Regions from separate parts of the Exiguobacterium acetylicum genome, predicted to be linked through region 1. Evidence: riboswitches for the same ligand, from Rfam matches in the RefSeq annotation. Region 1 holds a riboswitch; each other region holds the start of a gene.
What was found. Region 1 has a riboswitch for S-adenosylmethionine ahead of K7G97_RS15360 (Na+/H+ antiporter NhaC family protein). Riboswitches for the same ligand answer to the same signal wherever they lie in the genome.

Region 2: another riboswitch for S-adenosylmethionine. It lies ahead of msrA (peptide-methionine (S)-S-oxide reductase MsrA); the one in region 1 lies ahead of K7G97_RS15360 (Na+/H+ antiporter NhaC family protein).
Region 3: another riboswitch for S-adenosylmethionine. It lies ahead of K7G97_RS13885 (methionine ABC transporter ATP-binding protein); the one in region 1 lies ahead of K7G97_RS15360 (Na+/H+ antiporter NhaC family protein).
Region 4: another riboswitch for S-adenosylmethionine. It lies ahead of K7G97_RS16080 (LLM class flavin-dependent oxidoreductase); the one in region 1 lies ahead of K7G97_RS15360 (Na+/H+ antiporter NhaC family protein).

Annotation. Positions count from the first base shown of each region.
Region 1 covers NZ_CP082333.1:2,970,093-2,972,292, forward strand. The annotation lists gene K7G97_RS15355 (metal ABC transporter solute-binding protein, Zn/Mn family) at 1-918, shown strand, start outside; SAM riboswitch class I at 988-1,092, shown strand; gene K7G97_RS15360 (Na+/H+ antiporter NhaC family protein) at 1,174-2,200, shown strand, end outside.
Region 2 covers NZ_CP082333.1:438,729-440,928, forward strand. The annotation lists gene K7G97_RS02350 (MFS transporter) at 1-36, opposite strand, end outside; gene K7G97_RS02355 (winged helix-turn-helix domain-containing protein) at 51-650, opposite strand; gene msrA (peptide-methionine (S)-S-oxide reductase MsrA) at 878-1,408, opposite strand; SAM riboswitch class I at 1,503-1,606, opposite strand; gene K7G97_RS02365 (M20 metallopeptidase family protein) at 1,669-2,200, opposite strand, start outside.
Region 3 covers NZ_CP082333.1:2,676,188-2,678,387, reverse strand. The annotation lists gene K7G97_RS13890 (methionine ABC transporter permease) at 1-135, opposite strand, end outside; gene K7G97_RS13885 (methionine ABC transporter ATP-binding protein) at 125-1,138, opposite strand; SAM riboswitch class I at 1,222-1,327, opposite strand; gene K7G97_RS13880 (aminotransferase class I/II-fold pyridoxal phosphate-dependent enzyme) at 1,390-2,200, opposite strand, start outside.
Region 4 covers NZ_CP082333.1:3,120,126-3,122,325, reverse strand. The annotation lists gene K7G97_RS16090 (DUF2325 domain-containing protein) at 1-237, shown strand, start outside; gene K7G97_RS16085 (DUF975 family protein) at 328-966, shown strand; SAM riboswitch class I at 1,078-1,180, shown strand; gene K7G97_RS16080 (LLM class flavin-dependent oxidoreductase) at 1,256-2,200, shown strand, end outside.

The sequences.
Region 1 (2,200 bases):
ACCCAGACAGAAGTCTATGCATCAACGTTCGCGACGGCTGCTATTGCCCGCGAAATCGGTGGCAATCAAGTCGACGTCAAGATGATCGTTCCACCTGGAGCAGACCCCCACTCTTACGAGCCAACGTCAAAACAACTCACTGAGATTGCCAAGGGCGACTTGTTCCTCTTAACCGGTACGACGCTCGAGCCGTATTCGAAAAAAATCCAGGAGAGTCTAAAAGGCACGGATGTCCGCTTCGTCGAGACGAGTAAGGACGTCAACTTGCTAGAGTCGGATGCTACACTTCATGCACATGAAGAAGAAGGGCATACAGAAGACGAACATGCCCACGAAGAAGAAGGGCATGATGATCATGCAACAGATGAACATGCGCATGAAGAAGAGGGTCATGACCACGGAAAATACGATCCACACGTCTGGCTCGACCCTGTCAACGCAAAAGCAATGGCACGCTCAATTACAACTGCTCTATCAAAAGAAGTACCAAAAGACAAAGCAACATTCGAGAAAAACTTAAAAGCGTTCGATCAACAAGCTGACGCACTCGATGAAGAGTTCAAACAAGCGGTCGCTGATGGATCGAAAAAAGAGCTTCTCGTTACGCATGCCGCTTACGGTTACCTCGCAGAACGATATGGCTTCACACAACTGCCGATCGCGGGAATTTCTCCTTCTGATGAACCGTCACAAAAGCAACTGGCCGCTTTAGTGAAAGAAGCACGGATGCATGATTTAAAATACGTCGCGTTCGAAGAGACAGTCTCACCTAAGGTTGCACGTGTCATCCAAAAAGAAATCGGAGCTGAATCCGTGACGATTCATAATCTAGAGTCGGTCACGAAAGCGCAACAAAACAGCTCTTATTTCAAGTTGATGGAAGAAAACGTCCAAACATTGAAAAAGGCACTTCAGTAAAGTACAGTTGACACGCGTTACTCAATGCGGTACGGTAAGAAACGTGTTTTACAACAATTGAATGACTTCTTTTTATCGCGAGAAACGGAGGGACTGGCCCAATGATGTTTCGGCAGCGGACGATTTGATTCGTACTGTGCCAAATCCAGCAAGCGAAAGCTTGAGAGATAAGAAGAGCGTCTTTATTTCATAAAGACCTCCTTCTTTCTTGCGAAGGGGTCTTTTTTTGTATCTTTGAGAAACGAGGTGTTAACAATGAATGAAACGATCACGCCTAACAAATGGGCACTGCTTCCTCTCGTCGTATTCCTGGTTCTCTTCATCGGAGCCGGGATCTTCTATGACGACTTTTACAAATTTCCGATCCTTATCGCCGCACTGATCGCTTTGATTTTTGCTGCAATCACGACGAAAGGATCCATCAATCAAACGGTCGAACGAATTGCAACGGGTGCCGGAAATCCCGATATCATGATCATGGTCTTCATCTTCTTACTAGCCGGTACGTTTTCTGGAACAGCAGAAGCAATCGGCGCCATCGATGCGACCGTTAATGCCGCTTTGACGTTCCTACCTCCGTCGCTCCTGATGAGTGGTCTGTTCATCATCGCTGCCTTCATCTCGATGGCGATGGGGACATCTACCGGAACGATTGCTGCACTCGCACCGATCGCCTTCGGTATTCATGAAGCGACAGGCATCAACGTTGCGATCGCAGCGGCTGCTGTCGTTGGTGGATCGATGTTTGGCGATAACTTGTCGTTCATCTCGGATACGACGATTGCTGCCGTCCGTACCCAAAAAACGAACATGCGCGATAAATTCCGGACGAACTTCATGATCGTCCTGCCGGCTGCTATTTTGACAGTCATCCTGCTCGCATTCGTTTCTGGTTCTGGTGACGTCGTCGAAGCAAAAGCATTTGAATTCTACAAGTTGATTCCATATCTCGCTGTCATCGTCCTTGCACTATTTGGCGTCAATGTCATTCTTGTCCTCATTGGTGGTACGTTACTCACCGGCATCATCGGTATGATTGATGGTAGTTTCGGCTTGAGTGGCTTCGTCCTCTCGATGTCCGAAGGAATGATGGGGATGGCGGAAATCTCCATTTTGACGCTCCTCATGGGTGGTCTCGTCAGCTTGATTACGTTCAACGGTGGAATTGCTTACTTGAAAGAGACGCTGACACGCAAGATTTCACAGCGTCGGGGTGCCGAATTCAGTATGGCGGCACTCGTCAGTGCAACGAATCTCGCGACAGCAAACAATACGATCTCGA
Region 2 (2,200 bases), 680 kb from region 1:
CAGTGATTGTTGCGTATCCATTTCAACAGGTAGCATAAGACACCTCCGATTTAGACCTCGTCGTTCTCAAACAGTGGTTCATCAATTGCGAAGGCAGTCGTCATGATATAGAAGTGTTTTTTATCTTTTTTGTCTAGTGAAGGAGACCGTGTGAACTCGTCCAATAGAGCACGATATTTTGTAGCAAAGCGTTGAAAGTCGGCTTCAGACATCGTCAGTTCCTTTTGAAGTGATAAACTCATCCAGTCCTCGACGTTCGGAGATGAAGGAGAAAAAGTAGCTGTCGGAGCCGTAAGAACGCGTGTCTTTGCCCGGTCCAATACTTCGAGATACGACTGCCGGGTCGCTTCATTCGTCTCGACGAAGTTCAGTAGATGATCGGCAGGAATGTATCCTCGAGCAATCGCTTGATAGTATTTCAATAGATTGCCGCCCTGTTCTTCCGTCCGGACGAGACGAATCAAGTCATGCTTTTCAAGTTCCCGTACGTGATAGAGGACCTTCGCGCGAGATAACGTCAGCAAGTGGGCTAACTGATGTACCGTGTGTGGTTTTTCGACGAGAAACATAAGGATTTTTGTTCGTAACGGATCACTGATCACTTTTAACTGTTCATAGCTCTCTAATATGTGAATCGCTTTTTGTTCCATATAATCATCTCCTTTTTAACCGGTTAATTTTTATTAACCGTAAAACAAAAGACTTCGTTTGTAAACGATTACAAATTTATGTAAGGGTGTTGGCAAAGAAGACATCATTTGTTTACATAAAAAAACTGATTCCATGACATCTCGATCATCCTCCACTTTTTACTGAAAGTAGGGGAAGAACGAGATGTTTGAAATCAGTTTCAGCTACTGTATGTGGTTCGAGGTGATTAGACCGTCGTCGTATCTTTCCATTCCTGCTCGATGAAAGCATCGCGACCAGAAGCAGCACGATCTTTTTTATAGTGCTCTGGATTTTTCTTATGGAAGTCTTGATGGTACTCTTCCGCCGGATAAAATTCAGAAGCGGCATCGATCCGCGTCACGATCGGTTGTTTGAAACGATTGCTTGCAGCAAGGGCGTCACGGGAAGCGATCGCTGCTTCGTGCTGTGCATCCGTATGATAGAAGATCGCTGGTGCGTACTGCGTGCCGCGATCTTGGAATTGACCTTCTGCATCCGTCGGATCCGTTTGTGGCCAGTAGAGTTCGAGCAGACGCTCGTACGGGAACAGGCTCGGATCAAACGTGATTTGGACGACTTCGAGATGTCCCGTCGTTCCTGTTTTGACTTGCTCGTACGTTGGGTTATCGACGTGACCGCCCATGTAACCCGACACGATTCCCTCGATTCCTGGTAATTCTTCAAACGGTGTCACCATGCACCAAAAACATCCACCTGCAAATGTTGCTTTTTCCATCTGTCTCTTCCTCTCCGTGGGAAATCCCCATTGTATGTCTGACAGCGAGAAAACGAAAACGACTCCTTCGCTTGGTTGCAAAAGGAGTCGCCGCTTTTTATCAACCAAAGCTTTCGCTTTGCTGGTCGTAGCACCTTGCTATGCGCAGGTTGCTGGGACGTCATCGATCCAGATCTCTCGGTCCACTCTTGATAAGGGTATATGAAGTTGATGTCATTCGTTATCATTGTTGTGATGATACCATTCACACAGAAATAAAGTCAATCCTTAGGTTTCAAGGCACGTAAAACCGTCGCTCCGAGTGTCTTCGCACCAATCAACAACGCCTGTTCGTTGATTTCGTACTGCGGATGATGCTGTGGATAGTTGACGCGACCGTCCGTATATCCGGAACCGGTAAAGAAGTAACTTCCAGGGACGTGTGTTAGATAATGCGCGAAGTCATCCGCAGCCATCATTGGTGTAAGTGCCCGGACGGATGCTTCCGGTAAGAAAGAAGCGGCTTCCTGAACGAGTTTTGTCTCGTCCGGATGATTCCAAAGCGCCGGGTAACCTGTCGTGAAGTCAATCGAATAAGTAGCACCGATGCCGGCACATGTCGTTTTGGCGACAAGATCGACTTCTTGCCGGAGCTGATGCCGAAGGGTCTCATTGAACGTCCGGATCTCCCCGACGATGCGTGCTTCACCCGTGACGATGTTCGGCGCCGTTCCTGCGTGGAAGGATCCGATTGCAAGAACAGCGGGCTCGAACGGATCGACCCGTCGACTGACAAGGTGTTGTAGGTTGCAG
Region 3 (2,200 bases), 290 kb from region 1:
GGTGACGAACAAGAGAATCCCGAGCGGAATCCCGACGACCAATGCGAAAGTAAGTGAAATTCCGACCATCCAAGCCGTCTCGCCGAGTGCCTTCAAGAGCTCGGGTAACATCGTTTGAATACGATCAAGCCACATCCTGAATCACCTCGAGTGCGTGAAGTTCCGTCGCGAGCCAGTCGAGGGCAGGAGCGATTTGATCGGATGATCCCGTCAAGCTGACAATCAGGACACCGAAGGCGACGTCTTGAATGTAGTCGACCTTACCGTGCAAGATGCTAACTGAGATATCGTAACGGCGGATCGCTTCTGATAACGTACTCTCACCGGTCTTCTCGCCCGTGAACTGCAAGCGGATGATCTTACCCGGAGTTGCCTGCAAGATGCGTTCCGGCAATTCGATTTGTAGTGCCGTATCGACGTAATGTTGCGTCACCGGATGCTTGGCTTGACTGAACAAGTCATAGGTTGAGGCGACTTCAACGACTTCACCTTGCGACATGACGGCGACACGATGGCAAATCTGTTTGACGACATCAATCTCATGCGTGATGAGGACGATCGTCAAGCCGAGTCGTTCATTCAAATCCTTCAGCAGTTCAAGAATCTGTAGTGTCGTAACGGGGTCAAGAGCGGATGTCGCTTCATCACATAACAAGACGGTCGGATTGTTTGCGAGTGCCCGGGCAATCCCGACGCGCTGTTTCTGCCCACCGCTTAATTGACTCGGGAAGTTCGTCTCAAATCCTTCAAGTCCGACGAGCGAGACGAGTTCGCGAATTCGCTCCGGGAAATCTGCACGTTTGACGCCAGCGGCCTTGAGTGCAAAAGCGATGTTATCCGCGACGTTGCGCGACTGAATCAATTGGAAATGTTGAAAGATCATTCCTGTCCGCAAGCGAAGTTGACGCAAATCTGCTTTTGACATCCCGCCGAGCGAGACACCGTCGACCTTGACGGTTCCTTGTGTCGGATGCTCGAGCCCGTTGATCAGGCGAAGCAACGTACTTTTACCGGCACCGGACTCACCGATGATTCCGAAGATTTCTCCTTTTTGGATCGTCAAATCGACATCCCGTAATGCAAAAATCGGGGTCCGGTCTCGGACGAACCGTTTTGTAATGTGTTTGAATTCAATCATCCGCTCATCTCCTCATACAAAAAAGTCGCTTTTTCCTAGTAGCAGAGCAACCAGAAAAAAGCGACGAAAGTGTAAGATTTCGTAACTTATCTCTCAGAATGAAAATCATTCTGTAGGATGTGGCACCGTTCCTTACAGGTGGTTGCCGGACGTCGTTGGGCCTAATCCCTCGGTCGCTCTCGATAAGTAGTTATGCTGTTGGGATTTACTTTAACGGAAATGATTCCCATCTGTCAAATGTTTTTTCAGAATTATTCCGCAACAGGTGTCCGGAACAGGTTGAGCGTTCCGATTCGATCGACGGCTTCTTCTAGACGTTCGACGTCAGCAATCAAACTAATGCGGACGTAGCCTTCACCGTATTCGCCGAAGAATGATCCCGGGGTCACGGCGACGTGTGCTTCGTCAAGTAGATGATCGGTGAAGCTTTGGGACGTGTAACCTTCCGGAACAGGAAGCCAGACGAAGAAGGAACCGCCTGGGCGTGGACCACTCCAACCAATCGCATCGAGTTTTGCGAACAACGCATCGCGTCGTGTTTCATACAAGCTACTTAACTCGCGGACGCACGTCTGATCACTCGTCAGAGCGACGGTCGCCGCATGCTGAATCGGTGTGAAGGCACTGACGTAGAGATGTTCTTGGTATGTTTCGATGCTTGAGATGACGGACGGATTACCAATCGCAAAGGCGATCCGGAAGCCGGACATGTTAAAGCGTTTTGAGAGTGAGAATAGCTCGATCCCGACGTCTTTTGCCCCTTCCGTCTGCAGGAAGCTCCGTGTCGGACCATCGAAACTGATGCCGCCGTATGCTAAGTCATGGACGACACAGATATCATGGGCATCGGCGAAAGCGACTGTCTGTTCGAAGGCTTCTGCCGTCGCGGTCGCCCCCGTCGGATTACTCGGGTAGTTGAGGAACAACATCCGGGCACGCTCGACGTCCGTCGTATCAAGTAAGTCGTAATCCGGTAAGAAGTTATTTTTCTCAAGCAACGGAAGCGTAATCGGGTAAGCACCAGCAAGTGCTGCGCCAGACAGGTAATCCGGGTATCCTGGA
Region 4 (2,200 bases), 150 kb from region 1:
GAATTGATTCATCTGGCAGGGGACGCACAGTCCGCGAAAAAGATTGCCTGTCTCGCCAAAAAGACGGACGCGATTGTCGTCGTAACGAGTCGCGTTTCTCACGCAGCGAGTGCGCATGTCATCGCGCAGGCGAAGAAGCATGGTATTCCATTCGCGATGGAACGGCTCGACGGTCGACGCTCGTTATACACGGCGTGTGAACGACAGCTTGAGCGTGCCTGGCTCAACCAGCAATGAGACGGGAAATTATTGAAAAAAGAGTGAAACATTAGAAGAATTCGACCGTAAAGTAAGGTAAGAACTTATTTTTCAAGGAGGACCTTACTCATGTCATCTCAATTAAAAAAAGCAGCGAAGGAGTCGCTCAGCGGTCGTTGGGGATTTGCCATCCTCATGTTCGTACTGTTTTCTATCATCCAGAGCGTTCCGACGTTCATCGGACCAGATCCTAACGAAGATCTAAATGCGATGAGTGCGGTCAGTATCATTCTTTCGATTTTATTGATCCCAATCGCAGCGGGTTGGGCGTGGGTCGCGATGTCGTTCGCACGCAATGAAGAAGTCAAAGTAGCTGATTTGTTCGAACCGTATAAAATCTTCGGTAAAGTCATCGGCGTCTCGATTGTGCAAGCGGTCTTCTTATTCCTATGGACATTACTCTTGATCATTCCAGGAATCATCAAGTCGTTCTCTTACCTGTTGACGTTCTACATCCTTCGAGATGAACCATCGGTCGGTATTCTCGAGGCCATCACGCGTTCACGCCAACTCATGGATGGTCATAAAATGGAAGCATTCTTACTCTTCCTATCATTCATTGGTTGGGCATTACTTGTGATTGTTACACTTGGTCTTGCTGTCTTATGGGTTGGACCATACTTCAGTGTCACAATGGCAAAATTCTACGATCGTGTTCGTGGTGAACAAGCACCAGAGCCAACATCAGATTTCGTCGCACCATATTAATTCCTGATCCCGACATTACGTCGGGATTTTTTTGCTCTAAATAATTCCGATTGGAAAAGACGGTTTAATGGTTGCTTTAGTTCAGTGAATTTTGTACGATGAATGCAACACATCTTATCTAGAGAAGTCGAGGGACTGGCCCGAAGACACTTCAGCAACCCCGCCATGGCGGAAGGTGCTACTTCCAGGAAGGGATACCTTCCGAAGATAAGAGCGGACAGGACAAGATACCGTCGCTCTTTTCGAACTTCGAAAAGAGCGTTTTTTTTATGATAAGGGGGACGATGGAGTGGAGTATGGTTTTTGGCTACCGATTTTTGGGGGATGGTTACGTAACGTCGAGGATGAACAGATGCCACCGACATTCGATTATGCGAAACAAGTCGCACAAACAGCAGAACGGATCGGCTTCTCGACGACGTTGATTGCGGAATTGAATTTGAATGATATCAAAGGCATCAAGGAACCGAGTCTTGAAGCATGGACGACGGCAGCAGCGATTGCTGCAACGACAGAACGCTTAGAGATCATGACGGCGGTTCGTCCTGGGTTCCATAATCCAGCGACGACGGCGAAGATGGCGGCAAACATCGATCAGTTGAGTGGTGGACGCTTTACGCTCAACGTCGTTTCAGCGTGGTGGGCAGAGGAAGCCAAACAATACAACGGTATCTTCACAGCACACGATGAACGCTATGCTCGGACGGAAGAGTTCGTCACAGTCATGAAAGGACTATGGGCAGATGCGTCACCGTATAGCTTCTCCGGTCATCACTACACGATCGAGCAGGCGGAACTTCATCCGAAGCCGGTCCAGCGTCCAGGCATCAAGCTCTACGCTGGTGGAGAGAGTGAGGCTGGGAAACGGACGATCGTCGAACACTGTGATGCTTATGTCATGCATGGGGGCACTGTTGAAGAAGTAGCCCATAAAATCAACGACATGAAAGTACGCCGGGAAGCGACGGGACAAAAGCCGCTCGAAAGCTTCGGTCTTGCTGCCTACATCATTTGTCGGGATACGGAAGAAGAAGCACTGCTTGAGTGGCAACGCATCACGGACGTCAAGGAAGACAGCGCCGGTTATGCCGGTTATCAGGATTTCATCAGTAAATCGCAACTGGAGCAACAGGTCGAGCGGAACGATTATTCTGTCTCGAACCGTGGTCTACGTCCGAATTTAATCGGGACACCAGAACAAATCGCTGAACGGATTCTAGCGTTCGAAGCCGTC